DNA from 4 places in the Streptomyces sp. NBC_00388 genome. Region 1 is predicted to be linked to each of the others. Evidence: riboswitches for the same ligand, from Rfam matches in the RefSeq annotation. Region 1 holds a riboswitch; each other region holds the start of a gene.

Region 1 (7,288 bases):
GTCCACACCAGTCACTTCACCACTCCGGCCGCCGTCTTCCGCGACCTGGGCGGCTTCAACCCGCAGTTGCGCCACACCGAGGACCAGGACTTCGGACTGCGGCTCGTCCAGCGCTACGGTTCGGTCAGCGTCAGCACGGTCCGCGGCACTCACGACCACGACGACACGATGGCCGTCGTGGTGCGCAAGGCCTACGCCCGTACCCGGCTGGCGATCCCGCTGTACCTGAAGCGGCGCAGCATGCCGGGCGGATTCGTGACCGGCCCGCGCACCTTCGCCACCGTGCTCTCGCTGGCGACCGTGGCCGCGGTACTGCTGCCGGTACTCCTCGGTGCCCTCTGGACGGTGGCGCCGGTCCTGCTGCTGGCAGCCGCACTCGCCTGCGACGCGGGGCTGTACCGATGCGCGGCGCGCCACAAGGGGTGGTCGTTCGTCCCGTACTTCGCGGCGGTCAACTTCGTGGTGAATCTGACGGTGGCCGCCGGCATCATCACCGGTGGCGCGCGCTGCCTCGTCTCCAGCCGGTTCCGTGAGCTGTACACCAGCGCGCTCGCCCCGGCCCGGCGGGTGGATGCCTGATGACGACGACAGCGGAGACCTCTTCCGCCGGCACCGGCACGGAATCCGGCAGCGGGGCCACCGAAGTGCCGCGGGGGCACCGGATCCGCAGGACCCGGGTCCTGCTGGCCGTGGCCGGGGGGTGGCTGCTCTTCACCCTGCTGGACCGGCTGCTGACGCACTCGCTGACACTGTGGGCGCTCACCGACATGATGCCGCCCGAGCTGCTGCTCGCGGTGCCCCTGACGGTCCTCGCCGCGACCTGGTGGGCCAGGCCCGGGGTGCGGCGGTGGATCGCCGCTGCCGCTGTGGTGGCCCTGCTGCTCGGCTTCGGGCGCAGCGGCATCAACCCGTACGCGCTGTGGAACGGCTCGGACACCACGCCGTCGGCCGGAGCGGTGAAGATCGTCTCCTGGAACACCGAGTACTGGGAACAGGGCGACGATCCGGCCGCGTTCTACGCCTACATCAGGAGCCTGGACGCGGATGTCTATCTGCTTCAGGAGTACATCCACCAGGGCAAGGGAACCGAGCTGATCCCACTGCATCTGGAGGACCGCCTCAAGAAGGAGTTCCCCGGTTACCGGGTGCTGGTACAGGGCGAGTTGGTCACCCTGTCCCGCTTCGATGTCGTGGGTACGCCCCACGAGGTGGCACCCCAGGTCATGCGGGTGGACGTCCGGACCGGCAGGTCGGCGGACGCCCCGGTGCTCTCCACGTACAACGTGCATCTTCCCGTACACGTCTACCTGGACAATCCTTTCAAGCCCAGTGTGCTGAGCGGCGTGCGCCGGCAGACCGGTGTGCGCAACGGCGAGCTGGACGACCTCATCGCCGACGTGCGGGCCCGGAAGCACCAGCCGGCCTTCATCGCCGGGGACTTCAATCACAGCCGCACGCAGGACGACACCGGCCGGCTGGGCAAGGTGGCCACCGACGCGGTGCGCGTCAACCACGATCTCTTCCCCCGCAGCTGGCGTGCCAGCACCCCGGTGATGGATCTGTGGCGGCTCGACCTGGCCTTCACCGCCGGCGGGGCGAAGGCGGACCGGTACGACTTCGCCGGTCCGCGGGGCCACTCGGACCACAGTGCCCAGTCGTTGACCATCGAGCCGGGGCACTGACGGGGGGCCGCCCGGACGGGGGCGGCCCCCGCCCGGTCAGACCGCGTCGAGCCGGGTGCGCTGCTCGGCGTCGAGTTCGAGGTCGACGGCGGCGAGGCACTCGTCCAGCTGGGCGACGGAGCTGACCCCGATGACGGGCAGCACGGCGGGCGAGCCGCCGAGGAGCCACGCCAGGACCACCTGGTTCGGCGTGGCTCCCGTCTCGGCCGCCACCGCGCGCACCGCGGCGATACGGGCGGCTGTGCCCGGGTGGTCGTACTCGGCGGGCACGGGCCGGTCGTCCCGGCTGTACACACCGCTCAGCAGCGTGGAGTACCCCAGCAGCGTCAACTCGTCGGACTCGGAACGCACATAGTCGAGAAGCTCCTCGCTCGCGTGCGGATTGACACCGAAATCGACGCCGGGGCGTGGCTGGAGATAGGTATAGCGCTGCTGCACGCAGCTGTACCCGGCCACCGAGAGCTCCCGGGCCGCGGCGCGGGCCTGCTCTATGCGCCACGCGGTGTGGTTGCTGGCCCCGAGCACCCGTACCTTGCCGTCCGAGACCAGTGAGCCGAGCCCCGCGACCTGCTCGTGGACCGGCGTCTTCCGGTCTTCGATGTGCGAGTAGAAGACATCGATACGGTCGGTGCCGAGACGGCGCAGACTGGCTTCCGCCTGACGCCGCATGACCTCCGGGGCCAGCCCCTCGGCCTCTTCGGGCCAGGGCGCGTCCAGCGGGTCGGGCAGGGCGCCGGCCTTGGTGGCGAGCACGACCTTGTCCCGGACGCCCCGGCCGGCCATCCAGCGGCCGATGAGGTTCTCGCTCTCCTCGCCGGTACAGCCGTCGACCCAGAACGCATAGGTGTTGGCGGTGTCGATGAACGTGCCGCCCGCGTCGAGGAACCGGTCGAGGATCGCGAACGCGGTGGCCTCGTCGGTCATCGAGCCGAAGCGCAGCGCGCCCAGGCAGAGCGCGCTCACATCGAGGCCTGCGGTCCCGCCCGTCCTGACGTACTTCATATGTTCTCCCAGCCACTTGAAGGCGCCGGGCTGCCCGGCTCCGGGCTCGACTGTAGGAGCCGGCGGGCCGTCAGGTGGCTGTATCCGCAAAAAGGTCTAGGCCAATTGGCGGGAGGGGGACGGTCGCCGTCGAAATCGACCGATTGAACGGCGTTGCCGTTCCGGTATGCGGATAGGGGTTCCGCCGCATGAGCATCCTCGCCTAGATTTCCTGCGCGTTGTACCAGGTGCTCAGCGAGGGGACGGACCGCACCATGACCGAGAAAAGACCGGTGATCACGCCGGTGCGCGTGATCATCGCGGTATGCCTGATCGCACCCTTTGTCGCCATGCTCTGGGTGAGTTCGTACGCGAAGGTGGACCCGGCCTTCATCGGCATCCCGTTCTTCTACTGGTACCAGATGCTCTGGGTGCTCATCTCGACGGCGCTCACCATGACCGCGTACAAGCTGTGGCAGCGTGACCAGCGCGCCCGCAAGGGGGGTGCGTCCGCATGAAGGACGGTGTGAACGGCGTCGCGCTCGGCGTCTTCATCTTCTTCTTCGTGGCCGTCACGGTCGTCGGCTTCCTGGCCGCCCGCTGGCGCCGCGCCGACAACGCCGCCACCCTCGACGAATGGGGCCTGGGCGGGAGGTCGTTCGGTACCTGGGTCACCTGGTTCCTGCTCGGCGGCGACCTCTACACGGCGTACACCTTCGTCGCCGTACCCGCGGCCATCTACGCGGCGGGCGCGGCCGGATTCTTCGCCGTGCCGTACACGATCCTGGTCTACCCGCTGATCTTCACCTTCCTGCCGCGGCTCTGGTCGGTCTCGCACAAGCACGGGTACGTGACCACCTCGGACTTCGTCCGCGGGCGGTTCGGCTCGAAGAGCCTCTCGCTGGCCGTCGCGGTCACCGGCATCATCGCGACGATGCCGTACATCGCGCTCCAGCTGGTCGGTATCCAGGCGGTGCTCGACGTCATGGGCGTCGGCGGTGCGGGCAGCAACTGGTTCGTCAAGGACCTCCCCCTGCTGATCGCGTTCGCGGTGCTCGCCGCGTACACGTACTCCTCGGGGCTGCGGGCGCCCGCACTGATCGCCTTCGTCAAGGACGGCTTGATCTACATCGTCATCCTGGTGGCGATCATCTACATCCCGATCAAGCTCGGCGGCTTCGACGACATCTTCGCCAAGGCAGGCCACGCCTTCTCGCAGACGAACCCGGCAACGGGCAAGCCGCGCGGAGCGCTCGCACCGGGCGCCGCCGGCCAGTGGGGTTACGCGACGCTGGCGCTCGGATCGGCGCTCGCGCTGTTCATGTACCCGCACTCGATCACGGCAACGCTCTCCTCGCGCAGCCGCAACGTGATCCGCCGCAACACCGCGATCCTGCCGCTGTACTCGCTGATGCTGGGGCTGCTCGCGCTCCTCGGCTTCATGGCGATCGCCGCGGGGATCAAGGTGAAGAACGGCCAGCTGGCGATCCCGCAGCTCTTCGAGAACATGTTCCCCGACTGGTTCGCCGGCGTGGCCTTCGCGGCCATCGGCATCGGCGCACTGGTACCGGCCGCGATCATGTCCATCGCGGCGGCGAACCTCTTCACCCGCAACATCTACAAGGACTTCATCAAACCGGGCGCCACACCCGCGCAGGAGGCCAAGGTCTCCAAGCTGGTCTCGCTCGTGGTGAAGGTCGGCGCGCTTCTCTTCGTGCTCGCCATGGACCCGACCGTGGCGATCAACTTCCAGCTCCTCGGCGGCATCTGGATCCTCCAGACGATGCCGGCCCTGGTCGGCGGACTCTTCACCCGGTGGTTCCACCGCTGGGCGCTGCTCGCGGGCTGGGCGGCCGGCATGATCTACGGCACGCTCGCCGCGTTCGGCGTCGCCAGCCCGACCCAGGCGCACTTCGGCGGCTCCTCCAAGGAGATCCCGGGCATCGGCCAGATCGGCTACATCGGTCTGACGGCGTTCGTGCTGAACGTCGTGGTGACGCTGGTCCTCACCGTCGTGCTCAACGCGGTGAAGGCGCCCGCCGGGATCGACGAGACCTCCCCGGAGGACTACACGGCGGATGCCGGTGACAAGGGCGTCCAGGTGGAGCTCCCGCCGGCCACGGCGGGCGCCCCGGCCGGCCACTGAGCCACCCCGTACGGCAGGGGCCGCCGCATCTCACCTCTGGGAGATGCGGCGGCCCTTCGCTGTACGGAGGCGTTACGGACGCCGTACGGAGCCGTGCCCGGGCGGCTCCCGCCGGCCGACGGCAGGCGCCTCCGGCCCGCAGCCCCGGACCGTACGACACAACATATGGGGGGTGCTTTCCGACGGGCACCCCACATGTATGCTCGTGCTCGCTGTCGTCGCAGGGGAATCCGGTGCGAATCCGGAACTGTCCCGCAACGGTGTGATCAGTGCGCTTTCGCGCACCGCGGAGTCCGAGGACCTGCCGACAGCGCATCCGGCTCGACCGATCCGGATGAGAAACGTCCGGGCCTCGCGGTAGGGCCTGCGGATGCTGTGCGGTGTGCTGCTCTGCTGTGCCCGTACATGCCCGCGCCCCCGCCGGCCCCAGCCGAGCGAGGGAGAGCGCACCGTGACCATCGCGCCCACCGCACCTGTCTCCGAGCAGGTGGCGGATGCCCCGGGAACCGTACTGCTGCGGACCCTGACCGACCTCACCGCCGATCTCACCGACACCGACCCCGGCCGGGTCGCCGCCGCCGCCCTGCGCGGGCGCAACGCCGCGTCGGACGAGGCCGAGTTGCGGGAGCTCGCCACCGAGGCGGCCGCGGGTCTCATCTCCGAGGACCCCGCGTACTCGCGGCTGGCCGCGCGGCTGCTGACCCGCACCATCGCGGACGAGGCGGCGGGGCAGGGCGCGGTGTCGTTCTCCTCATCGGTCGCCGCCGGACACCGTGAGGGCCTGATCGCCGACCGTACGGCCGCCTTCGTGCGGCTCCACGCGGAGCGGCTCGACGCGGCCATCGACACCGGGGCCGACGACCGCTTCGGGTACTTCGGGCTGCGCACCCTCTACAGCCGCTACCTGCTGCGCCACCCGATCACCCGCCAGGTCGTCGAGACCCCCCAGCACTTCATGCTCCGGGTCGCCTGCGGTCTGGCCACCGACGAATCGGCCGGCGCCCTGGACGAGGTGACCGCGCTCTACGCGCTGATGAGCCGCCTCGACTACCTGCCCTCCTCCCCCACCCTCTTCAACTCGGGCACCAGGCACCCGCAGATGTCCTCCTGCTATCTGCTGGATTCCCCGCTCGACCAGCTGGACTCGATCTACGGGCGCTACCACGAGGTGGCCCGCCTCTCGAAGCACGCGGGCGGCATCGGCCTCTCGTACTCCCGTATCCGCTCCCGCGGTTCACTGATCCGGGGCACCAACGGGCACTCCAACGGCATCGTGCCCTTCCTCAAGACCCTCGACGCCTCGGTCGCCGCGGTGAACCAGGGCGGCAGGCGCAAGGGCGCCGCCGCCGTCTACCTGGAGACCTGGCACTCGGACATCGAGGAGTTCCTGGAGCTGCGCGACAACACCGGCGAGGACGCCCGGCGCACCCACAACCTCAACCTGGCCCACTGGGTGCCCGACGAGTTCATGCGCCGGGTCGACGCGGACGGCACGTGGTCGCTGTTCTCCCCGTCCGACGTGCCCGAGCTGACCGACCTGTGGGGCGACGACTTCGACGCCGCGTACCGCGAGGCCGAGGCCGGAGGGCTGGCCAGGAAGACCATCCCCGCGCGGGAGCTGTACGGGCGGATGATGCGTACCCTCGCCCAGACCGGCCAGGGGTGGATGACCTTCAAGGACGCGTCGAACCGTACGGCCAACCAGACGGCGGAGCCCGGCTCGGTCGTGCACTCGTCGAATCTCTGCACCGAGATCCTCGAAGTGACGGACGACGGCGAGACCGCGGTCTGCAACCTGGGCTCGGTCAACGTCGGCGCGTTCGTCTCGGGCGACTCCCTCGACTGGGAGCGCCTGGACGCGACCGTCCGCACCGCTGTCACCTTCCTCGACCGGGTCGTGGACATCAACTTCTACCCGACCGAGCAGGCAGGCCGCTCCAACGCCAAGTGGCGTCCGGTGGGCCTGGGCCTCATGGGGCTCCAGGACGTCTTCTTCCAGCTGCGGCTGCCCTTCGACTCCCCCGAGGCCAGGGCGCTCTCCACCCGGATCTCCGAGCGCATCATGCTGGCCGCCTACGAGGCGTCCTGCGACCTCGCCGAGAGCAACGGCCCGCTGCCGGCCTGGGAGCGGACCCGCGCGGCGCGCGGTGTGCTGCACCCCGACCACTACGCGACCGAGCCGGCCTGGCCGGAGCGCTGGGCGGCGCTGCGCGCCAGGATCGCGAAGACCGGTATGCGCAACTCGCTGCTGCTCGCCATCGCGCCGACCGCCACCATCGCCTCGATCGCCGGGGTGTACGAGTGCATCGAGCCGCAGGTCTCCAACCTCTTCAAGCGCGAGACTCTGTCGGGTGAGTTCCTCCAGGTCAACGCGTACTTGGTGAACGAGCTCAAGCAGCTCGGCGTCTGGGACGCGCAGTCCCGCGAGGCGCTGCGCGAGGCCAGCGGTTCGGTGCAGGGCTTCAGCTGGATCCCCGAG
Region 2 (7,288 bases), 1.2 Mb from region 1:
GAGGTGCCGGTCCAGCCGATGCCGGGAGGCAGCCGTCCGTTGACCAGGGCCCGGTCACAGATCCCGACGATCTCCTCGGCGTTCTCACCGCGGGCCGTGCCGTCGAACGCGCGCAGTATGAGCAGGATCCGCTCGGAGTTGTCCTGGCCGCCCAGGCTGTCGGTCATCGCCGCGAGGCGCCGGGAACGAGCGGGGCCGTCGTCCTCGACCGCCTGGACGCCCTCCCAGAGGAAGTGCGCGGTCTGCAGGCGCCGTCTGGCGGGGCCCGGTTCGGTCACCTCCGCCTCGGCCGCCACCGCCTCCGCGGCCTCACGCGTCTGGTTGTTGTGGGTCAGTGCCTGGGCCAGCCGGAAGACGGCGTCCACCCGCAGGGCGGCGTCGAGCCCCGGCTCGGCGAGCGCGGCCCGCAGGTGCCCGACCGTGGTGGCCGGTGAGGTCAGCAGCGTGGCGCAGCCGAGCTCGTAGAGCACACCGGCGCGCACGGCGGGCAGCGGCGGTTCTTCGAGCGCCCGCTCCAGACAGCGCCTCGCCGCGTCCGGAGCGCCCACCGCGAGGTGTTCGGCCGCGGCCTCCCGCAACTGCGCGACCAGTTCGGGGTCGTCGTCGGGGTGGACCTGGAGCAGATGCGGTGCGGCTGCCGCCGCACCCCGGCCCGCCATGGTGACGGCCCAGGCCGCCTGGCCGTGCATCGCGGTGCGGGTGGCCTCGGGGACAGCCCGGTAGACGGCGCCGGCGATCAGCGGATGGACGAACTCCATGGGATCGGTGCCGGTCAGGATCCGGGCGGCCCTCAGCCGCTCGGCGCAGTCGGCCGCCTCCGCCTCGCCCATGCCCGCCAGCCGTGCGGCCAGGCCCAGCGAGATGCCGGTGCCCAGGATTCCGGCGGCCCAGGCGAACCGGGTGGCCCCGGTGCCCAGTTCCTCCAGACGTGCGATCAGGCCCGACCCGCGGGCCGAGGCGCCCAGCGCTCGCAGGGCGCCCGCCGAATCCTCCACCGGGTCCAGGGCGTCGTCCTGCACACGGGCGAGGAGCTCGACGGTCTCGTAGGCGTTACCGCCCGTCACCGCCCAGACCTCGCGGCAGAACGGGTCGTCGGCGTGCTCCCCGAGCGCACTGCGGGAGAGCTGGGCGATGGCGTCGGGGGTGAGTGCCCGCAGCACCACGTTCTTCCGGGCCGCGCCTTCCAGCAGGCGGAGGTACCCGATGGCGTCCCCCACCGCCTCACCCGTGCGGTACGCGAGCACCACCAGCACCGGGGGCCCGCCCTCGCGCCGGGTGAACGAGGCCAGCCAGGCGAGCGTCTCCAGGTCGCACCACTGGGCGTCGTCCACGATGAAGACCAGCGGTCGGAACAGCTCTGCGAGCCGCGCGGCCACCGCGTCCAGCCCGTCGCGGACACCCTGCGGGTCGGCCTGCTGCGCGCTGGGCGGGGCGACGCCGAGCGCTGGTCCGACGATGTCGTACCGGTCACCGAGCAGATCGCGTGCGTCCCGGATCCCGGGCATCGTGAGGGCGGGCTGGAGGAGTTGGCGTACGACGTGGAAGGGGACGGAGGTGAGCGTCTCGCCGCCGCGGGCCGACCACACCGTGCAGCGCCCGGCTGCCTGGGCACTCACCGTGTCGAGCAGCGCGGTCTTGCCCAGACCGGCCTCACCGCTGTAGATGAGGAGACCCCCGGCGGACTCACCCGCGCACAGCGCGTCCACGGCGTGCGCACCCACGGCGATCTCGTCCTCCCGCTCCAGAAGCGGTACAGCCGCCGGGCGTTCCTTCCGGGACCCCATCGTTCCTCCCCTGCCTGCACAAACGGATTCTGAGAATATCCCGGCAGGCCGCGGCCGCGGGGCGGTCCGGAAGGACCGGTTCACGAGTGAGCAGAAGTCCCCATGCCCTGCGGGCGTTGGCAGTAATCTTTCTGCTCGCTTCTGCCCTGGAGGATTCCCGCGTCCCGGGACCCGGGTCCCACCTGTCGGTGGCCTGTCATCCGGTGCATCCGATGCCCTGCTACGGTCCGCGCTGGACCGGTACGGCCGCCACCGGCCGGCGCCGGGCATCACAGGAACCAACAGTCACGGGGAAGACCGAACATGAAGATCGACTGGGACCGGCGCACCTGCGCACGGCGTGGGCATGTGACGTACGCCCCGCAGGAACCGGAGCTCGCGGCGCGGCTGCGCGCCGAGACAGGGCTCGGCGAGGCCTGGCGCTGCCTGCGCTGCGGGGACTTCGCGCTGGGCGGCCCGCACGGGGCGGGCCCCGCGCAGGACGCCCCGCTCGTGCCGCGCGGCAAGGTACTGCGCGATCTGTTCATCCTGCGCTTCCTCGCCGTGGAGCGGGCGGTGCGCGGCGTGTTCATCGTGCTGGTCGCCGTGGCCGTGTGGAAGTTCAGCAACAGCCAGGACGCGGTGCGCCGGCTCTTCGACGAGAACCTGGACGTCCTGCGCCCGGTGTTCCGCCACTTCCACTACGACCTGGACCACTCACCGGTCGTCGGCACCATCCAGAAGACCTTCGGCTACAAGCACTCCACGCTGGTCCTGGTGGCCACCCTGCTGGTCGTCTACGCACTGATCGAGATCGTCGAGGGCGTCGGACTGTGGCGCGCGAAGCGCTGGGCGGAGTATCTGACCGTCGTCGCCACGGCGGTGTTCCTGCCGCTGGAGGTGTACGAACTCACCGAGAAGGTCAGCTGGCTGAAGATCGCCACCCTGGCGGTCAACGTCCTGGCGGTGCTCTACATCCTGCTCGGCAAGCGCCTGTTCGGGCTGCGGGGCGGGCACGCCGCCTTCGAGGCCGAGCGGCAGAGCGCCTCGCTGCTGGAAGTGGAGACGACGGCCGGGACGGCGCCCGTCACCCGCTGACGGGCCCCGGGACCTGGTTCCAGACGGCGAGGGCGGGCCGGCCGTGTTCGGTGCCGATCCGGCTCACGGATGCGGTGTCCAGCCGGAAGAGCGCTCCCGCGGAGGCCGGCAGGCCGAGGCGGCGCGCGGTCAGCACCCGCAGGAAGTGGGCGTGGCCCACGAGGACGACGTCTCCGCCCTCCCCGTCGAGGTCCGCGTCGCGCAGCGCCACGTCGACCCGCTTCAGGAGGCGGTCGGCGCGCTCACCGACCTGCTGCGGGGTCTCGCCGGGGTGCTCGGGCGGGCCCTCGGCCACTCCGTCCGTCCACAGGTCCCAGTCGGGCCGGTCCCGGTGGATCTCCACGCTGGTGATGCCCTCGTACGCGCCGTAGTCCCACTCGTGGAGGTCGGCGTCGGTGTGGGCGGGCGCGAGGCCGGCCAGCTCGGCGGTCCGCCTGGCGCGGGTCAGGGTGCTGGTCAGGGTGAGCGCGATCCGCCGCTGGGCCAGCAGCGGCGTGACCGCGCGGGCCTGCTCCTCGCCGGCCGCGGTCAGCGGCAGATCCGTCCAGCTGGTGTGCTTCCCGGTGCGGCTCCAGCTGGTCTCACCGTGCCGTACGAGAATCAGCTCTCCCATGACCGCCCTGCCTTTTCGCGTCTGTCACCTCGATGCCGGTGGAGCCGGTGACCTCGGTGACCTCGGTGTTGATGTCCTTCACTTCAGCCTGTCACGACCGGCGAGGATTCCCGCCGGGGCGGCCCGCGGATGTGATTCTCGGCGCACCGCTGCCTCCAGCGGAGCGCACCGGCCGCGTACGCGCATCCCGGGTCATGGCTCCAGCGGCCGTCCGGTGCGCAGGTTCCACCGTCCGGCCCTGCCGCTCAGCTCGGTCAGCGTCAGCGGGGCCACGTCCAGGCGCCAGAACACCCCGGCGGGCAGGGCCAGCGCATGGAGTACGGCTGCCCGCACCACGGCGGGCCCGGCGACCGCGAGCACCCGGCCGCCCTCGCCTGCCAGCCCCTCCAGCCAGCCGCCTGCCCGCTCGCACAGCCGGTGCAGGGACTCCCCGCCGTGCGGCGCCGCGGAGGGATCGGCCAGCCAGGCGGCCACCGCATCCGGTTCGCGCCCGGTCAGTTCGTCCAGGGTGGCGCCGGTCCAGCGGCCCAAGTCCCATTCCCGGATGGCGGGTTCGGGCGTGGCCCGCAGACCCAGCGCGCCGGCCGTCTGCCGGCAGCGGCCATCCGGAGCGGTCAGCAGCCGGCCGGCCCCCGGTACGGCGTCCACGGCCCGCTCCGCGCTGCGCAGACCCGCCTCGTCCAGTGGTCCCTCGCCGCCGAAGCGGGCCTCCCGCAGCGCGGCGCTGCGAGCAGGTGAGATCAACATCACGCGTACCGTCATCACTGTTCCCGTCCGCCGTCCGGCCGCTCGGCAGGGCAAGCAGATCACGTGGGCCGGGGAGGCCCGCACGGGGTGTGACGGCCCGTCCGGCCGGACGGGCCCGTAGCGGAGCCGCCCCGGCAGGCGGTACGGTCCACGTGAACATGACGAAGGCGTAATGGAAGTCCGGTGGAAACCCGGCACGGTCGCGCCACTGTGAACCCGCCCCGCGGGAAGTCAGACCCAGCACCTTCGTCTCAGGCACCACGATCGGGACGCGTGTTCCCCAGGAGGTTCTGCCATGGCAAACTCCCTTGCCCCCGCACCGAGCGCCCCCGCCACTCCGGCGATCGCTCCCCTCTCCCTCAAGGCCATCGCCCCCTGGGCGGTCTTCTTCGGGATCCTCATGCTCATCCTGCTGTACTTCGTCGGCGCCGAGCAGGGAGCGACCTCTCTCGTCTCGGGAACGGACGTGCACGAGTGGGTGCACGACGGACGTCATCTCCTCGGCTTCCCCTGCCACTGACCACTGACGTCCAGGGGACCTCATCCATGAACTCCATATCCATACGCGCCCTGCTCGTCCGCGGCATGCTGGCCGGTCTCGTCGCCGGCCTGCTGGCCCTGGTCGTCGCCTACCTGCTCGGCGAACCGCGGGTGGACTCGGCCATCGCGTTCGAGGACGCGCACAGCCACGAGCACGAGATGGAGGTGGTCAGCCGCTCCCTCCAGTCGACGGCGGGTCTTGCCACCGGTGTGCTCGTCTTCGGAGTCGCGATCGGCGGTATCGCCGCGCTCGCGTTCTGCTTCGCGCTCGGGCGTATCGGCCGGTTCGGGCCGCGGGCGACCGCCGTGCTGATCTCGGTCGCCGCGCTGATCGCCGTGTACCTCGTGCCGTTCCTCAAGTACCCGGCCAACCCACCGTCGGTGGGCGAACCCGACACGATTGGCAAGCGCACCACGCTGTACTTCCTGATGATGGTGCTCAGTGTGCTGCTCGCCGTCGCCACTGTGATCCTCGGCAAACGGCTCGCTCCCCGGCTCGGCAACTGGAACGCGACCGTCACGGCCGGGGCCGCCTTCCTGGTGGCCGTCGGTCTCGCCTACGCGTTCCTGCCCGCCGTCAACGAGGTGCCCGGGGACTTCCCGGCCACCCTGCTCTGGCAGTTCCGGCTCTCGGCGCTCGCCATCCAGCTCACCCTGTGGACCGCGTTCGGACTGCTCTTCGGCCACCTCGCCGAACGTCATCTCCTGCCGCGGACGGCTCCGGCACAGGACGCGGACGGCCCGGCGGCGCGGAGCACCGCTCCCGTCAACTGAGCGCGCGTACCGCCGGAGTGAACCGGCCTCCCCCGTGAACCGACCGGTTCCGCCCAAGCCTTCGTCTCCGCGCGGTGGCGGCCGAGGAGCCCTGCCCGGGCCGTGTCCGGGCAGGGCTCCTTCCGTGCGGCAGCACCGGGCCATGGCTTGGCGAACCCCTTGCCACTCATTGGCCGCCTGTTCACCGTTTCGCTCCTCCGCCCCTCACCGGCGGCCCGCGAGAGTTCCGGAGGGTCCTGCACAAGGGCCCGTCCGAGCTTGCGGAGGGGATGTTCATGGCCGGTTTGACGCGACGCAGACTCCTTGGATCAGCGGCGGGCGCGGTCGGCGGCGCGGCGGCGCTCTCGCTGCTGCCGCCCAGCGTGCAGAAGGCCGTCGCGGCCGGGCCGCCGCGCCACGGCTCGCTGCGCGATATCGAACACGTCGTCCTGCTGATGCAGGAGAACCGCTCGTTCGACCACTACTTCGGCACGCTGTCCGGTGTGCGGGGCTTCAGCGACCCGCACGCGCAGAAGCTGGCCGACGGCAGGCCGGTCTTCTACCAGCCCGACGCGGTGAACCCGAAGGGCTATCTGCTCCCCTTCCACCTGGACACGCACACGTCGAGCGCCCAGGCCATCCCGTCCACCAGCCACGCCTGGTCGGTGCAGCACGAGGCGTGGAACGGCGGGCGGATGGACCAGTGGCTCCCCGCCCACCGCAAGGCCGACGGCCTCAACGGCCCCTATGTCATGGGCTACTACACCCGCGAGGACATCCCCTTCCAGTTCGCGCTCGCGGAGACCTTCACCATCTGCGACAACTACTTCTGTTCGGTGTTCGGACCCACCTGGCCGAACCGGCTGTACTGGATGACGGGCACGCTCGACCCGGGCGGCACCCAGGGCGGGCCGATCCTGAACAACACCGCGCCCACGCCGTACCGCTGGACGACGTACGCCGAGCGGTTGCAGGCGGCGGGCGTCAGCTGGAAGGTCTACCAGCAGGACGACGACTACGGCTGCAACATGCTGGAGAACTTCCGGACGTTCAAGGACGCCAGGCCCGGGGACGAGCTGTACGAGCGCGGGGTCCGCCCGCAGCCGGAGGGGACGTTCGAGGACGACGCCCGCAACGACCGGCTGCCTGCCGTCTCCTGGATCATGCCGACGAGCTACCAGTCCGAGCACCCGGACTACCTCCCGGCGGCGGGCGCGGACTTCGTGGCCCAGAAGATCGAAGCCATCGCGTCCAACCCGAAGGTATGGGCGAAGACCGCCTTCATCCTCAACTACGACGAGAACGACGGCCTGTTCGACCATGTGGCACCCCCCACTCCGAAGGCGGGTACCACGGACGAGTTCGTCCAGGGTCTGCCGATCGGCGGCGGCTTCCGGGTCCCGGCGATCATCGTGTCGCCGTGGACGGTGGGCGGCTGGGTCGCGGGCGAGCAGTTCGACCACACGTCGGCGCTGCAGTTCCTTGAGCGGTTCACCGGGGTACGGGAGCCCAACATCACCCAGTGGCGCCGCCGTACCTTCGGCGATCTGACCTCGGCCTTCCGCTTCTCCGACGGCCACCACCGCCCGCCGCACCTGCCGGACGACACAGCCGGGCAGCTGGAGCAGGCGAAGGAGGAGGTGGCCACGCTCCCCAAGCCGACACTGCCCGGAGCCGACCAGCGGTTCCCCCGGCAGGAGCGGGGGCACCGGCCGCGCACGTAGAGCCCAGGGCCTGTCGGCAGCCGCCGCGCGGCCCGCCCCGGAGGTGTGCT
Region 3 (7,288 bases), 3.5 Mb from region 1:
TGCTCGGGTGACAGGTTCGGTAACGGGCGGACGCCCGGCGGGGACCTCCGGGGCCCCGGGAGCTCTCATGGCGCTCCCGGCGGGACGAAGGGGAGCCCGGCCGGGGCGCCCGACTCGATGAGCGCGAGCAGCCCATCGGTGTCCGCGTGCTCCTCGATGAGGTCGCCGAGCCGGTCGAGCTGCTCCTCGCGGAGCACGCCGAAGCTGGTGTCGGGGGCCGGTACGAAGCGGCGCCCCGCGACGGCAGCGACCTCGCGCAGGAAGGCCCTGCGGAAGCCGTCGCTCTCCAGCGAGCCGTGCCAGTGGGTGCCCCACACGGAGCCGGCGCGACAGCCGTCCAGGAAGGGGGAGCCGCCCAGGACCTCCGCGACCCCGTGGTGGATCTCGTATCCGTCGACGGGCTCGCCGAGCGCCTCACCGGTGGGCCGCGCCAGGGTCTTGCCGACGGCGAACCGTACCCGCACGGGCAGCAGGCCGAGCCCGGCCACGGACCCCGCACGCGATTCGACGGTGTCGTCGATGTGCTCGCCGAGCAGCTGGAATCCGCCGCAGATGCCCAGCACGGGACGGCCATCGGCGGCCCGCCTGGCCAGCGCGTCCGCGAGCCCGCGCCGGCGCAGCCACTCCAGGGCGCGCACCGTGCCGCGCGTCCCCGGCACGATCACCAGGTCCGCGTCGGCCAGCTCATCCGGGCGGTCCACGAACCGCACCACGACGCCCGGTTCGGCGGCCAGCGCGTCCACATCCGTGAAGTTCGACATCAGCGGAACCGCGCAGACGGCGACCCGCAGCACGTCCTGCCCGTGCGGCGCCGACACGGCCGACTCGCGCACCGCGCCGCGCATCGACACCCGCAGCCCGTCCTCCTCGTCGATGCCCAGACCGTGGGTGTACGGCAGAACGCCGTAGGTGCGCCGTCCGGTGAGCCCCTGCAGCATGTCCAGGCCCGGCTCAAGCAGGGACACGTCACCGCGGAACTTGTTGACGAGGTACCCGGCGACGAGCGACTGGTCCTCGGCGCTCAGCAGCGCCGTCGTACCGAAGAACGACGCGAAGACCCCGCCCCGGTCGATGTCGCCGACGACGACCACCGGGAACCGCGCGGCGCGCGCGATGCCCATGTTGACGATGTCGGTCCGCCGCAGATTGATCTCGGCGGGACTCCCCGCCCCCTCACAGATCACCGCGTCATACGTGCTCCGCAGCTCGGCGAGGCAGTCGGTGACCGTGGAGAGCAGCGCCTGCTGCCGTCCGCCGTGGTAGCCGCGGGCGCTCATCTCGCCCACCGGCTTCCCCATCAGCACGACCTGGCTCGACCGGTCGCTGCCCGGCTTCAGCAGTACCGGGTTCATCAGCGCGGTGGGTTCCACCCGCGCCGCCTGCGCCTGCATCGCCTGGGCCCGCCCGATCTCCGCGCCCTCGCGGGTGACGAACGAGTTGAGCGACATGTTCTGCGCCTTGAAGGGGGCGACCTTCACGCCCCGGCGCACCAGCCACCGGCAGATCCCTGCCGTCACCACGCTCTTCCCGGCATCCGATGTCGTCCCGGCCACCAGCAGTCCGCCGCTCATCCGCGCACCTTCCTCACTGCGAGAGCCGTCGCGAGCGCCAGCAGGGACACCCGGCGGGACAGCCGCACCGCGCGCTCGATGTCGCCGACGGCCACGGGCCGGCCGCCGCTGTTGAGTACCGCCCGGTGCTCGGGCCGGCCGCCGTACGCGAGGGTGCCCCCGAGCCGCACACCGAGGGCGCCGGCGAACGACGCCTCCACCGGGCCCGCGTTGGGGCTCGGATGGCCGCCCGCGTCCGACCGCCAGGCCCGCAGGGCGCCCCGCGGGTCGCCGCCCGCGAGGACCGCGAGTACGGCGGTGAGCCGGGCGCCCGGCCAGCCCGCCAGGTCGTCGAGCCGGGCCGACGCCCAGCCGTACCGCAGATAACGGGGCGACCGGTGGCCGACCATCGCGTCCAGGGTGTTCACCGCCCGGAACCCGGCGAGCCCGGGGACCCCGGCCAGTGCTCCCCATACCAGCGCCCCCACCACCGCGTCGGAGGTGTTCTCGGCCACGGACTCCACGACGGCCCGCGCGATCTGCTGCTCGTCGAGGGCCTGCGGGTCGCGTCCGCACAGATGGGGCAGCCGCTCCCTGGCCGCCGCGACATCACCGGCGGCCAGCGCGGCGCCCACGGCGCGCGCCTCACGCCCCAGCGAGGTGCCGCCCACGACGGCCCAGGTGGCGGCGGTGGTCAGGGCGACAGCGGCGGCAGGACGGCCGCGTACGGCACGCCGGGCCAGCACGGCGGCGCCCACCGCGCCGCCCGCACACACCGCGGTGTGCAGGGCGCCCCACCCGCGGTGGTCGCGCCACAGCCGGCGCTCCACCGCGGCGGCGGCCCGCCCGAAGGCAGCGACCGGGTGGCCACGCCGGGGGTCGGCGAAGACGAAGTCCGCAAGGAGGCCCGTGGTGGCGCCGTAGACGAAGACACGCTCGGCACGCATGGGGTCAGCAGGCCGGTACGCCTCGGCGGGCCGTCGGAGCGGCCGTGCTCGGTACAGCGGGCGGTTCGGGCAGCTGGCAGCCGCACATGGCGTAGTCCTCACTCAGGGTGTCCGCGCCCTGGTACGACGTGACCGGCGGTGAGAGTTCCTGGCTTCCGGGGTGTGATCCCCGGTGACAGTGGCGGGACCGCGCCGGATTCGCACCGGCTTCCTCTCCTGCCGCCGTATTGGCCCCGGAAGTCCACCACGGTCGGCGAACACCCGTCAACCCGCCTTGACCTGCGGCGGGGCAGTGTGCCGAGCCCCACACGGACCGCCGGGGGCCGCCCGGACGCCCCGCACGGTCCCGGCCGCGCGCGGAAGCGCCCGCCCGGCGGCCGGTGGGGGCCGCAGGACGGGCGCGGGGGCGCTGTGGGGGAGGGGTGGTGGTCAGGCGACGATCAGATAGATCCCGTACGCCACGGCCGCCGCGCAGAGCGCGAAGCAGGCGTACGAGCCGGCCCGCACGGCCTGCGCCGGGCCCCGGCCCGTCCCGGCCGGTGAGGCGGCGGCGGGCGCGGTCGCGGTACCCGCTTCTGCCGCGGGCTTCCGTGCCAGGCCCACCACGCCGAGGGTGAACAGGCCCACCAGTCCGACGGTCGCCACGAGGCTGACGCCGAAGACGGTGCCGAGAGCTGCCCAGTCGATGTCCATGTGCGGTGTCCTTCTCCTTCAGACCGTGGCGGGCCGGTTGGGCTCCGGCGCGGGGATGGTGGCCCGGAGACCGTCGGAGACCGCTCCGGCGGGCGGCGGGGCGACGGCCGCGATGGCGGTCGTCACCACCCCCGCCGGTCCGTCGGACGCGACCGGTTCGTCAGGGGTGACACTGTGCTGGCCGACCGGCGTGCGGCGGGAGAGCGACCAGATCACACCGGAGCCCACGACCAGCAGAGCGGCGACGGCTCCGACGCCCCACGGGCCGCGGCCCGTCAGGTACTCGGCGCCCGCGCCGACGAGCGCCGCGGCGGGCAGGGTCAGACACCAGGCGACGAACATCCGGGTGGCGGTTGACCAGCGGACCACGCCGCCCTTGCGGCCGACGCCCGCTCCCATCACGGCGCCCGAGCAGACCTGGGTGGTGGAGAGGGAGAAGCCGAGGTGCGAGGAGGCCAGGATCACGGTTGCGGCGCCGGTCTGGGCGGCGAAGCCCTGCTGCGGCCTGAGCTCGGTGAGGCCCTTGCCCATGGTGCGGATGATGCGCCAGCCGCCCAGGTAGGTACCCAGTGCGATGGCGGTGCCCGCGGAGACGATGACCCACAGGGGCGGGTTCGATCCCGGTGCGATGACGTGGCCGGTGACCAGGGCGAGGGTGATCACGCCCATGGTCTTCTGCGCGTCGTTGGTGCCGTGGGCCAGCGAGACGAGGCCGGCGGACGCGATCTGGCCCGCCCGGTAGCCCTTGGCGGTGGCCTTCTCGTCCGTACGGCGGCCGATCCGGTACGTCAGCCTGGTCGCCAGCAGCGCGGCGAACCCGGCGACCACCGGAGCGGCGACCGCGGGGAGCAGCACCTTGGTGATGACGACTTCGCCGTTGACACCGGACGAGCCGACCGACATCAGCGTGGCCCCGATGAGCCCGCCGAAGAGTGCGTGGGAGGAACTGGACGGCAGGCCGAGCAGCCAGGTCAGCAGATTCCAGAGGATGGCACCGACGAGTGCCGCGAAGATCACTTCTGTGGTGATGCCCTGTTCGTTGATGATCCCGCCGGAGATCGTCCTGGCGACCTCGACGGACAGGAAAGCGCCGACCAGGTTGAGCACGGCGGACATGGCCACCGCGGTCTTCGGTTTGAGAGCGCCGGTCGAGATGGTCGTCGCCATCGCGTTGGCCGTGTCGTGGAAACCGTTCGTGAAGTCGAACACGAGAGCGGTAATGATCACGATCCCAAGGAGCAGGGTCAAGTGTTCCATTTACCTGGGCAATCGTTCGAGGTCATTGACGAGACGAACCTAGGCAACCTTGGTGAACGGAAGATGAACTGAGCCGGGCGCTGTGGTGACCCTCCCCGGAGGCGCTGGTTCCGTCTCTGTCCCGCGGGTGCGCCGGCGGCATACCGGAGCGCGCGGGGGCCTGGCATCATCGCCGGACGACCGGCCCTGCCCGCTCCCCGCGGGCGGCGGGCCGGCGGCGCACCCACCGGGGCGGTCCCGGGACCGGCAGCGACGGAGGAGCGGAAGCGATGGAAGGTACGGCAGGGGAGCCGCAGGAGGCCGGTCCGCTCGCGAGGGCCTGGCAGGAACTGGTCGCCACCGCCCGCAGGACCGCGGCCGATGGGCTGGTCGTCGGCACATCGGGCAACGTCTCGGTGCGCTGCGGCGACCTGGTCCTGGTCACGCCCAGCGGAGTGCCGTACGAGAGGCTCGGGCCCGGCGACACCGTCGCCGTCGACCTGGACGGCCGCCAGGTGACGGGCGAGCTGAGACCGACCAGCGAACTGCCCCTGCACCTGGCCGTGTACCGCGCGACCGCGGCCACCGCCGTCGTCCACACGCACGCCGTGCACGCCACGGCGGTCTCCACCCTCGTCACCGAGCTGCCCGTCGTGCACTACATGGCCGCCGCGCTGGGCGGCCCGGTCCGCGTCGCCCCGTACGCGCTCTACGGAAGCGAGGAGCTGGCCGCGCACATGCTCACCGCCCTCGCGGACCGCTCCGGCTGCCTCCTCCAGAACCACGGCACGGTCACCCACGGCGGCTCGCTCGATCAGGCCTACGACCGCACCGCCCAGCTGGAGTGGATGTGCCGGCTCTGGCTCACCGCCTCCGCGCTGCCCGGCCGCACCCCGTCCCTGCTCTCCGCCGCGCAGCTGGCCGAGGTCACCGGGAAGCTCCGGGGATACGGCCAGCCCGGCCGGGACAGCCCGGGCCCCTGATCCGGCGGCCGTGCCGCACCGGCCCCGGACCGATTGCCCCGGCCGGGTGGCATCCCGGTGCGGGGCCACCGACACTGGAGGGATGCGCCCGGCAACCGCGACGGCAACGGCCGTCACCACCCTGATCGGCGTCGGCGCGGCCGCGGCAGCGGCCGGCCGGCTCGCCGCGAACGCCGCCCTCAACGCGTCCCACGGCCGGGCCCTGCCCGCCGAACCCCGGCTCTCCGTCCACGCCACGGCCCCCGGCCGGGTCACCCTCACCCGCTGCCTGGCCTCGCTGCGCCCCGGTGTGTACGGGCTTGAGGGCTCCGGGGTCCACGCGGTCGTCGGGCCGGTGATCGACGGCGGCTCGGAGACCGCCGACACCGTGGTGCGCCGGCTCGACCGGGTCACCTACGGCAAGCTCACGCCCGGCACCCGGGTGCGGCTCACCCCGCAGGTGTACACGGGCGACCCGCGCTCCGCTCTCGGCATCGACCACGCCGACGTGGACATCCCCGGCGAACTCGGCTCCTTCCCGGCCTGGTTCGTGCCCGGCCCCCGGCCCGCCTGGGTGATCACGGTGCACGGGCTCGGCACCGGCAGGGAACACCCCATGAACGTCCTGCGCTTCCTGCACGAGCAGCAGTTCCCCGTCCTCGACATCTCCTACCGCGGGGACCCCGGGGCTCCCGCGTCCCCGGACGGCGTCGGACACCTCGGCGCGTCCGAGTGGCGCGACCTGGACGCGGCCATCCGCTACGCCGTCCGCTACGGCGCGGAGCGCGTCATCCTGCACGGCTGGTCCACCGGCGCCGCCATGGCGCTGCACGCCGCGGCGGGGTCAGGGATGCGCGAGCTGATCAGCGGCCTGGTGCTCGACTCGCCGGTCCTCGACTGGGAGGCCACCCTCGGCGCACTGGCCTCCGCCCGGCGCACCCCGGCGGCCCTGGTGCCGCTCGCGGTACGCGCGGCCCAGGGACGCACCGGCGTCAACGGCGACCGGCTGCGCTCCGCCGCAGACCCGCGGGCGCTGACCGTCCCCACGCTGATCTTCCACGGCCCCGACGACCGGGTGGCCTCCTGGCGGCGCTCCGCCGAATTCGCCGCGGGCGCGCCGTCGCTCGCGGAGCTGCGGACCGTCGAAGGCGCCCCGCACGGAGCCATGTGGAACGCGGACCCCGGCGCCTACGAAGAGGCCCTGCGGCGCTTCCTGACCCCGCTGATGTAGCGGAAGCGGCCCGCAGGCCCGCTTCCGTGCGCCCAGCGTCAACCTGTAGCGAGGGGTTCCGTTTGGGCTTTCGGCCCGTCAGAGGCAAGACTGCTCCCCGTGACGTCCCGTAACCCGCGCGACTCCAGACTCCGCCTCGTCCGCCCCCGACCTCTGGTCACGGCCCGCCGTGTCGTGAGCAACCGGCCCATCCGCCCCGCCCCGCGCCCGCCGGCCGGCACCCCGGCCCCGTCGGAGCTCGCCCGCCAGGCCAGGGCGGTCCTCGCCGACGCCGTCCGGATCGCCCGCTGGGCCGGGGACGCCCGGCCGGTGCAGGGCGGCGGGGCGCTCACCGCCCCCGCCGCCGAACACGCCGTGAGCGCCCTCTCGTTGACACCGGAAGCCGTCCGCGCGGGCTGGGACCGCGCCCGGCTCGCCGGACTCGTCGAACTGCACGGGGACGTCGCCCGCCCCGGGTGGCGGCTGCGCGCCTGGGACGGCGACGACAGTGCGGTGCTGCGCGGCTGGGTCGCCCTCTTCGACGCCTGGTCGATCGTCCACCCGGTCGCCGCCGACGTCCCGCCCACCGCGGTCGCCGAGGTCGTCGAGGCCGTACCGCAGGTGCTCTCGCTGCTCCAGCTCTCCGCGGGCGCGGTGACCGTACCGGCCCTGCTCGACCTGCTCCGGCAG
Region 4 (7,288 bases), 4.4 Mb from region 1:
CCTCCAACGACATGCCCATCGTGCAGCCGCCGTCCTTCGACACGCTCGGGCTCGTGCCCTTCCAGATCAACCCGCACTACCTCGACCCGGACCCGGAGAGCACACACAAGGGCGAGACGCGCGCGGAGCGTCTGGGGGAGTTCCTCGAGGAGAACGACGTGCCCGTACTGGGGCTGCGTGAAGGCAGCTGGCTGCGGGTGGACGGGGCGGCGGCCACGCTCGCCGGGGAGCGCCCTGGCGTCCTGTTCACACGGGGCGCACCCGCCCGGGAGCTCCCGGTGGACAGTGACGTCTCCGAGCTGCTCGCCACCGTGCCGCGCTTCGACTCCCCCGCCGTGTGACGGTCCACGCGGGGTGAGGGCCCGGCGGAGCACGGGACCGGCCGCGCACCGCGCTCCGCCGGCCGGCACCGCCCGCTGTTCCGGTCAGCGTTTCCCGCTGTCCATGATTTGGCTCCCCCCAGGCCACCGTCTACAGTCCTGTAGATACATGTCCGACCGAACGTTCCGACCGCGGATGCCGCGCGCCTCCCCCCGGAGCGGTCCGCCGACCGAGCCTGAGAGTTCCGCCTGATGACCCCTGCCTCCCTGGTGCCGCTGGCCTTCGACGGCTCGCACATCGACGGTTCGCTGTTCACCACCGTCACCGATTTCGCTCGGGACACCCGGTGGCTGAACGGCCCGCTGGAGTCGTGGACCGGCATCGGCCTGGGCGTCTTCGCGGTCCTCATGGTCATCGGCTGGTGGCAGGCGAGGCGCCGGGACAGCGCGTCGATGGCGCTGGCCCTGGCCGCGCCGGTGAGTGTCGTGGTCGCCTTCGGCGTGGCCGAGGTCGTGAAGAAACTCATCTCCGAAGTACGGCCCTGCCGCTCGATGCCGCACGCGTTCATCGTCGAGACCTGCCCGGTCCGGTCCGACTTCGCCTTCCCCAGCGGACACACCACGACGGCGGCGGCGACCGTCGCGGCCCTCTGGCTGCTCAACCGGAAGCTGTGCGCCGTCGCAGCGCTCTTCGCCCTCTTCGAGGGGTTCACCCGGGTCTACGTCGGCGCGCACTACCCCCATGACGTCCTGGGCTCGGCGCTCCTCGCCCTGCCTGTCGCGTTCCTGACCAGCCTGGCCCTGCGCCGCCTCGCCACTCCCCTGGTCGAGCGGCTTCGGCCAGGAGTCCTGGCCCCCGTTCTGACCGCGCGTCCGGCCGGGGCGCACACGGCCGGCTGATACCCGCCGCCGCCATCCCGCCCCCGGCCGACGACGCGACTTCGCGGACGGCCCTCAGCCCCAGAGCGCCTGGGCGGCGGAGGCCCCCGCGAAGGCCGCACCAAGACCGGCCACCACACTGGCCGTGACATTGACCGCGGCGAAGAAGCGGGCCCCGTCCTGTGCCAGGCGCAGGGTCTCGTACGAGAACGTCGAGTACGTCGACAGCGCCCCGCAGAACCCCGTCCCGACCAGCACCTGGACCGGGGACGGGGCAGCGCCGGCAGCGACTGCCCCGGTGACCAGCCCCAGGATCAGGCAGGCGACGACATTGACCGCGAAGGTGCCCCAGGGGAAGACCGTGTCGTGCGACGCCTGGATCCTGCGGTCGGCGAGATAGCGCAGCGGGGCGCCGACCGCGGCTCCCGCCATCAGGAGAAGCCAGTTCAACGTTCCTCCGCTCCGCGGCCGGTGCGGCCGGCGCTCTCACGGGCGACCGCAGTGACGTCCCGGGACCGGGACGCCTTCCGGACGCAGAAGCGGCGGGTCAGGGCAGCCGCGGCCCAGACCGCCGCCAGCGCCGCCAGCGGCGTCAGCGCCAGAGAGGCGAGCGCGGTGCGGGCCTGCCCGGCGGCCACCAGCCCCCTGATGTCCATGGCGTACGTCGAGAAGGTGGTGAAGCCGCCCAGGACCCCGGTGCCGAAGAAGGGGCGTACGAGACGGTGGACCGACCGGGCCTCGGTGATGACCACCATGAACACGCCGATGACCGCACAGCCCACGGTGTTGATCACCAGCGTCGTCCAGGGGAAGGCCCCGCCGGCCGTGGGCCACAGGAGCGAGGCGCCGTACCGTGCCGATGCCCCGGCCGTACCGCCGAGCGAGACCACCGCGAGGACGGGCCACTGGGCGGCCTGCCGCTCTTCGCGCGGTACGGGGGCGGGGCGGGCGGTGGCGGAGCCGACGGGGTCGTCCACCACGGGGGCGGGGGTCTCAGTCACGTGGTTCTCCTACTCGGCGGTCACGGCGCGCGCCCGGGGCGCACACCATCGCAAGTAGGGACCGTCGGCGGCACGATCGCCGCAGTTCGGATACGGCGGGCCCCACCGCCGCGCGCGGGGACACCGGCCTCCTCGCTCCGGTGGATCATACCGTGCGGCGCAGCGCCCGCTCCAGCCGCGGACGGCCCCGCGGTGGCCGCCCCCGCGATGCGGAACACCGCGTCGGCTGACAGCCTCGGACACCACACACCTCGCACGCTCCGGGGGACGTGCGCACGGGCCGCAGGAGCACGACGACAAGGGAGGAGGCCGCGGTGGGCACGGTCACCGGCTGGCTGTCCGGGCTGTCGGGCGCCGCCGTCTACGCGGTCGTCGCCGGGCTGGTCTTCTGTGAGGACGCGCTGTTCTTCGGCTTCGTCATCCCGGGCGAGAGCGCTGTCGTGATCGGGGGCGTGCTCGCGGCGAAGGGCCAGGTCTCCGTGGTCTGGCTCGCCCTCATCGTGGTGTTCGCCGCCATCGCCGGGGACTCCGTCGGCTACGAGATCGGCCGCAGATTCGGTCCGCGGCTGCTGGCCGCGCGATCGCTGCGCCGCCACCGGAACAGCATCGAGTCCGCCCGGGACCTGATCCGGCGGCGGGGGCCGGTGGCCGTGTTCCTCGGCCGTTTCGTGGCGTTCTTCCGCGCGGTCATGCCGGCGCTCGCGGGCGCGTCGGGCATGCCCTACCGCACCTTCCTCCTCTTCAACGCCCTGGGCGGCCTGGTCTGGGGGGCCGGCTTCACTCTGGTCGGCTACGCGGCGGGCAACGCCTACAGCAGCATCGAGAACTTCGTCGGCCGGGGCGCCGCGCTGCTGTTCGTGGGACTGGTCGTCGTCGTGCTGGTGATCAGATACGTCCGGCGGCGCCGCAGGGGCGACAGCGCGGGCGGGGGCCCGGCCGACGGGGCGGACACGCCTGCGGACGGTGGCACATCCGGTGAGCCCGGGGACGGCGCCGGCGGGACCGGCACCCCCGGCCGCGGCGAATGAGCGCGCGCGGCTGCCGCCCTGTGTCACCCCGGGCCTGTGTCACCCCGGGCCCTGCTCCACCGGCGGAACGCGCAGGGCCAGTACCGCGATGTCGTCGAAGTGGCCGTCCATGAGTCGCGCCAGCAGTTCGTCGCAGAAGGTCTGGAGGGGCTCCTCGGCCAGGTTCGCCACGTGCTGGCGGAGTCTGGTGAAGCCCCGGCCGATGTCCTCACCCGGCCGTTCGATGAGCCCGTCCGTGTACAGCAGCAGGGTGGAGCCCGGCTCCAGCACGGTCAGTGCGTCCTCCCGCTCGATGGCCGGATCGACCCCCAGGACCGGGGCCAGCCCCTCCTCCAGGAGCCGGCTGCCCCCGGCGGGGCCGGTCAGTACCGGGGACGGGTGCCCCGCGTTGGTCCAGTGCATGAACCACGGCCCGGTGGGGGGCGTGTAGATGCGTGCGATCACACCGGTGACCAGTTCGGTCGTGCTCAGCCCCTGCATGACGCCGTCCAGGCGGCGCATCACGCCTGCGGGCGAGTCACCGCTGTCGTAGGCAAGCGACCGCAGCATGTTGCGCAGCTGTCCCATGCCCACGGCCGCGGAGAGGTCGTGGCCGACGACATCGCCGATGGCCAGCACGGTGGAGCCGTCGGTCAGCCGGAAGGCGTCGAACCAGTCGCCGCCGACCTCGGCTCCCTCCCGCGCGGGCACGTAGCGTGCCGCGAGTTCCAGGTGCTCGATTCCCGACAGGTCGGGCAGGAGCGAGAGCTGCAGCTGCTCGGCCGTGCGGAGCTGGACCGCGTACAGCCGGGCGTTCTCGACTGCGAGCCCGGCCCGGTGTCCGAGGTCGGCGGCGAGGGAGATCTCCTCGTCTCCGAAGGGTTCGGCCGACTCGGTGCGGACGAGACTGAGCGCGCCGAACACCTCTCTGCGCACCTGGAGGGGCACGATCAGCACCGACTTCGCGCCGAGTACGCGGTAGAGCTCCAGCTGCGCCGACTGGAGGGACCCCGCGGACGCAGGAGCCCCGAAGTCCGTCACGGTCACCGGCCCAGCGCCGCGCAGTACCCGGGCCAGCGGGGCGGCAGCCTCTTCGGACCACGGCAGGCTGTCCGGCTGCTCCGGCAGCTCGCGTGCGGAGTCGCGGTGCACAGCGGTCCGGCGGCGCACCCCGTCACCCTCGACCAGATCCACCACGCACGCGTCAGCGAGCTGAGGGACGATCAGCCGCGCCAGCCGGCCGAGCGCCTCCTCGGCGTCGAGCACGCTGGACAGGGCGGTACTGACGTCGGAGAGCAGCCGCAGGCGGGCGGTCGCGCGCTCCAGGTCCTGCCTGACCGCCGCGAGCCTGTCCTGCGCATCGTCTGTGGCCACACCATCAGTCTGCACGAGACGCACCCCGGCCGGACGGACGGCGCGGCGGCCCCGGCCGGACGGTCTGACACACTGGGGCCGTTCACCCAGGCGGCGCAGGCCAGGAAACCGGTGCGAATCCGGTACGGTCCCGCCACTGTGACCAGGCCTCCGGGCCCGGGAGTCAGACACTGACGCGCCGCCTTCTCCACCGTCACCAGGGGACGAGGACTCCCCGGGAGAGGCAGGGCCATGCCCACGTTCCGTACTGCGCCGCGCCTGTTGATGAGCGCCGCACTTCTCCTCCCGCTCGCCGCCTGCGGCTCGCCCGGCACCGGGACGGAGCGTCCGCAAGGCGCCAGGACCGCGGCCGGCTTCCCGTACACGGTCTCCAACTGCGGTACGCGGACCACCTTCGACGCTCCCCCGGAGCGCACCGTCACCATGAACCAGCACGCGACCGAGGTGATGCTCGCCCTCGGGCTGGGGCAGCGCATCGCGGGGACGGCCTACGCGGATGACGCGGTGCTCCCCCGATACCGGTCCGCCTACGCCAGGACCCGGGTGCTGGCGAAGGAGTACCCGTCGAAGGAGACGCTGCTCGGCGTCAACCCCGACTTCGTGTACGGCGGTTACGCCAGCGCCTTCGACAAGGGCGAGGGCCGGGACCGCGCCGGGCTGGAGGAGTCCGGTATCGCCACCCGGCTGAACGTCGAGTCCTGCACCCGGGGGCCGGCCGGACTCGACGCGGTCAGAACCGAGATAACCGAGGTCGCCCGTACCTTCGGGGTACCGGCGCGCGGCAGGAGACTGATCGCCGGGCAGCAGCGGAAGATCGACACGGTGGAGGCGGGACTGCGGAAGAGCCCGCGGCCCTCCGTCTTCGTCTACGACTCGGGCGACAGCTCCCCGTTCACGGCGGGCGGTTACGGCATCGGCGACCGGATCATCTCCCTGGCGGGCGGCCGGAACATCTTCTCGGATGTGCACCACGCCTTCGGCACCGTGTCGTGGGAGCAGGTCGTCAAGCGCGAGCCGGACGTCATTGTGATCTACGACTACGGCGGGACCCCGGTCGAGGCGAAGAAGAAGAGACTCCGGGAGGACCCGGCGCTCGCCGGGGTCCCCGCGATCAAGCACAACAGGTTCGCCGTCCTGCCGCTGTCGTCGGCCGTCGTGGGGGTCCGGGTCGCGGACGCGGTGGAGGACCTGGCCGGGCAGCTGCACCCGGGCGTGGCGTGAGGGCGGAGCACGGCGCGGTGGAGCACGGCACGGTGGAGCACGGCGCGGTGGAGCACGGCGCGCCTTCGGCCGCGCGGTTCGCCGCGGTGACGGCCGGGCTGGTCGTCCTTCTTCTGGTGGTGGCAGTGGCCGCGCTCGCCCTGGGTCCCGTCCGGATCCCGCCGGGCGAGGTCCTGCAGGCCGTGTTCGGCCGTCCCCGTAAGGGTGCGTACGCCTCGATCGTGTGGGACGTGCGGGCTCCCCGGGTGGTGCTCGGGGCGGTGGTCGGTGCCGGTCTCGCGGTCACCGGCACGGTCCTGCAGGCGCTCGTACGCAATCCGCTGGCCGACCCGTTCCTGCTGGGCGCCTCGTCGGGGGCTTCGGCCGGAGCCGTCACGGTCATCGTCCTGGGCGCCGGCGCGGCGACGACCGTGGCCCTGCCCGCCGCCGCGTTCGCCGGTTCCATGGGGGCGCTGGTGGCGGTGTACGTGATGGCGAGGCGCGGCGGCACCGTCACCACCGGGCGGCTGATCCTGGCCGGGGTGGCGATCCAGTACATCCTGTCCGCGTTCACCAGTCTCGTGCTCGTCCTCTCCGCCGAGGCCGAGCACGCCCGCTCGATCCTGTTCTGGACTCTGGGCGGGCTCGGGGCCGCGCGCTGGGACCAACTCGCCCTGCCCACCGCCGTGCTGGTGCTCGGTATCGGTCTGCTGGCCGCACTGGCGCGCCCGCTCGACCTGCTCCTCACGGGCGAGGAGGCGGCGCACACCCTCGGGCTGGACACCGGCCGTTTCCGGGGCGGGGTCTTCGTGCTGGTCTCCCTGGTGATCGGGGTTCTGGTCGCCTGCAGCGGGGCGATCGGCTTCGTGGGCCTGATGGTGCCGCACGCCGCCCGGCTGACCGTGGGGGCCGGGCACCGCAGGCTGCTTCCGGTCGCGGCGCTCGGCGGCGCGGTCTTCCTGTTGCTGGCCGACCTCCTGGCGCGCACGGCGGCGGCCCCGCAGGAGATCCCCGCCGGAGTCGTCACCGCGCTCGCGGGCGGCCCGTTCTTCCTGTGGCTGCTGCGGCGCTCCGCCAGGACCGAGGGGATCGCCGGATGACCGCGACACCGTCCCGGCTCACGGTCGAGGACCTCTCGTACGAGGTGGACGGCCGCACCCTGCTCGACTCGGTGGGCCTGACCGCCCTGCCGGGCGAGACGGTCGGCCTGGTGGGCCCCAACGGCAGCGGCAAGACCACCTTCCTGCGCTGCGTCCACGGCGCGCTGCGGCCCGCCGCCGGCCGGGTGCTGCTGGGCGGCGTGGACACCGCGGGGCTGAGTGTCAAGGAACGCGCCCGGCTGATGGCGGTGGTGCCCCAGGACGCGACCGGGGTCTTCGGGCTGACCGTGCACGAAGTGGTGGCGATGGGGCGCAGTCCGCACAAGAGGTTCTGGGAGCAGGACGGGCCCGACGACACCCGGCGGGTCGGTGAGGCGCTGCGCCGGGTCGGGGCGGAGACGCTGGCC

The links. A riboswitch is a leader RNA that binds a small molecule or an ion and turns the genes downstream of it on or off. The one in region 1 is predicted to bind cobalamin.
Region 2: it holds a riboswitch for cobalamin, as region 1 does, so the genes downstream of both, OG917_RS28330 (CbtB domain-containing protein) here and OG917_RS23305 (ribonucleoside-diphosphate reductase subunit alpha) in region 1, are expected to answer to the same signal.
Region 3: it holds a riboswitch for cobalamin, as region 1 does, so the genes downstream of both, OG917_RS07750 (cobalamin biosynthesis protein) here and OG917_RS23305 (ribonucleoside-diphosphate reductase subunit alpha) in region 1, are expected to answer to the same signal.
Region 4: it holds a riboswitch for cobalamin, as region 1 does, so the genes downstream of both, OG917_RS03445 (ABC transporter substrate-binding protein) here and OG917_RS23305 (ribonucleoside-diphosphate reductase subunit alpha) in region 1, are expected to answer to the same signal.

What each region holds. Positions count from the first base shown of each region.
Region 1 is NZ_CP107948.1:5,195,723-5,203,010, reverse strand. It holds gene OG917_RS23330 (glycosyltransferase family 2 protein) at 1-579, shown strand, start outside; gene OG917_RS23325 (endonuclease/exonuclease/phosphatase family protein) at 579-1,682, shown strand; gene OG917_RS23320 (aldo/keto reductase) at 1,719-2,684, opposite strand; gene OG917_RS23315 (DUF3311 domain-containing protein) at 2,939-3,181, shown strand; gene mctP (monocarboxylate uptake permease MctP) at 3,178-4,809, shown strand; cobalamin riboswitch at 5,009-5,132, shown strand; gene OG917_RS23305 (ribonucleoside-diphosphate reductase subunit alpha) at 5,261-7,288, shown strand, end outside.
Region 2 is NZ_CP107948.1:6,361,764-6,369,051, reverse strand. It holds gene OG917_RS28350 (ATP-binding protein) at 1-1,784, opposite strand, end outside; gene OG917_RS28345 (DUF2127 domain-containing protein) at 2,088-2,861, shown strand; gene OG917_RS28340 (histidine phosphatase family protein) at 2,851-3,474, opposite strand; gene OG917_RS28335 (histidine phosphatase family protein) at 3,667-4,236, opposite strand; adenosylcobalamin (AdoCbl) riboswitch at 4,372-4,513, shown strand; gene OG917_RS28330 (CbtB domain-containing protein) at 4,517-4,741, shown strand; gene OG917_RS28325 (CbtA family protein) at 4,768-5,535, shown strand; gene OG917_RS28320 (alkaline phosphatase family protein) at 5,811-7,238, shown strand.
Region 3 is NZ_CP107948.1:1,680,222-1,687,509, reverse strand. It holds gene OG917_RS07755 (cobyric acid synthase) at 66-1,571, opposite strand; gene OG917_RS07750 (cobalamin biosynthesis protein) at 1,568-2,497, opposite strand; cobalamin riboswitch at 2,621-2,757, opposite strand; gene OG917_RS07745 (hypothetical protein) at 2,927-3,190, opposite strand; gene OG917_RS07740 (inorganic phosphate transporter) at 3,209-4,447, opposite strand; gene OG917_RS07735 (class II aldolase/adducin family protein) at 4,717-5,409, shown strand; gene OG917_RS07730 (alpha/beta hydrolase family protein) at 5,492-6,619, shown strand; gene OG917_RS07725 (hypothetical protein) at 6,719-7,288, shown strand, end outside.
Region 4 is NZ_CP107948.1:746,431-753,718, forward strand. It holds gene pepE (dipeptidase PepE) at 1-341, shown strand, start outside; gene OG917_RS03420 (phosphatase PAP2 family protein) at 573-1,220, shown strand; gene crcB (fluoride efflux transporter CrcB) at 1,275-1,649, opposite strand; gene OG917_RS03430 (fluoride efflux transporter FluC) at 1,646-2,200, opposite strand; gene OG917_RS03435 (DedA family protein) at 2,515-3,228, shown strand; gene OG917_RS03440 (PP2C family protein-serine/threonine phosphatase) at 3,268-4,581, opposite strand; adenosylcobalamin (AdoCbl) riboswitch at 4,658-4,808, shown strand; gene OG917_RS03445 (ABC transporter substrate-binding protein) at 4,813-5,802, shown strand; gene OG917_RS03450 (FecCD family ABC transporter permease) at 5,850-6,881, shown strand; gene OG917_RS03455 (ABC transporter ATP-binding protein) at 6,878-7,288, shown strand, end outside.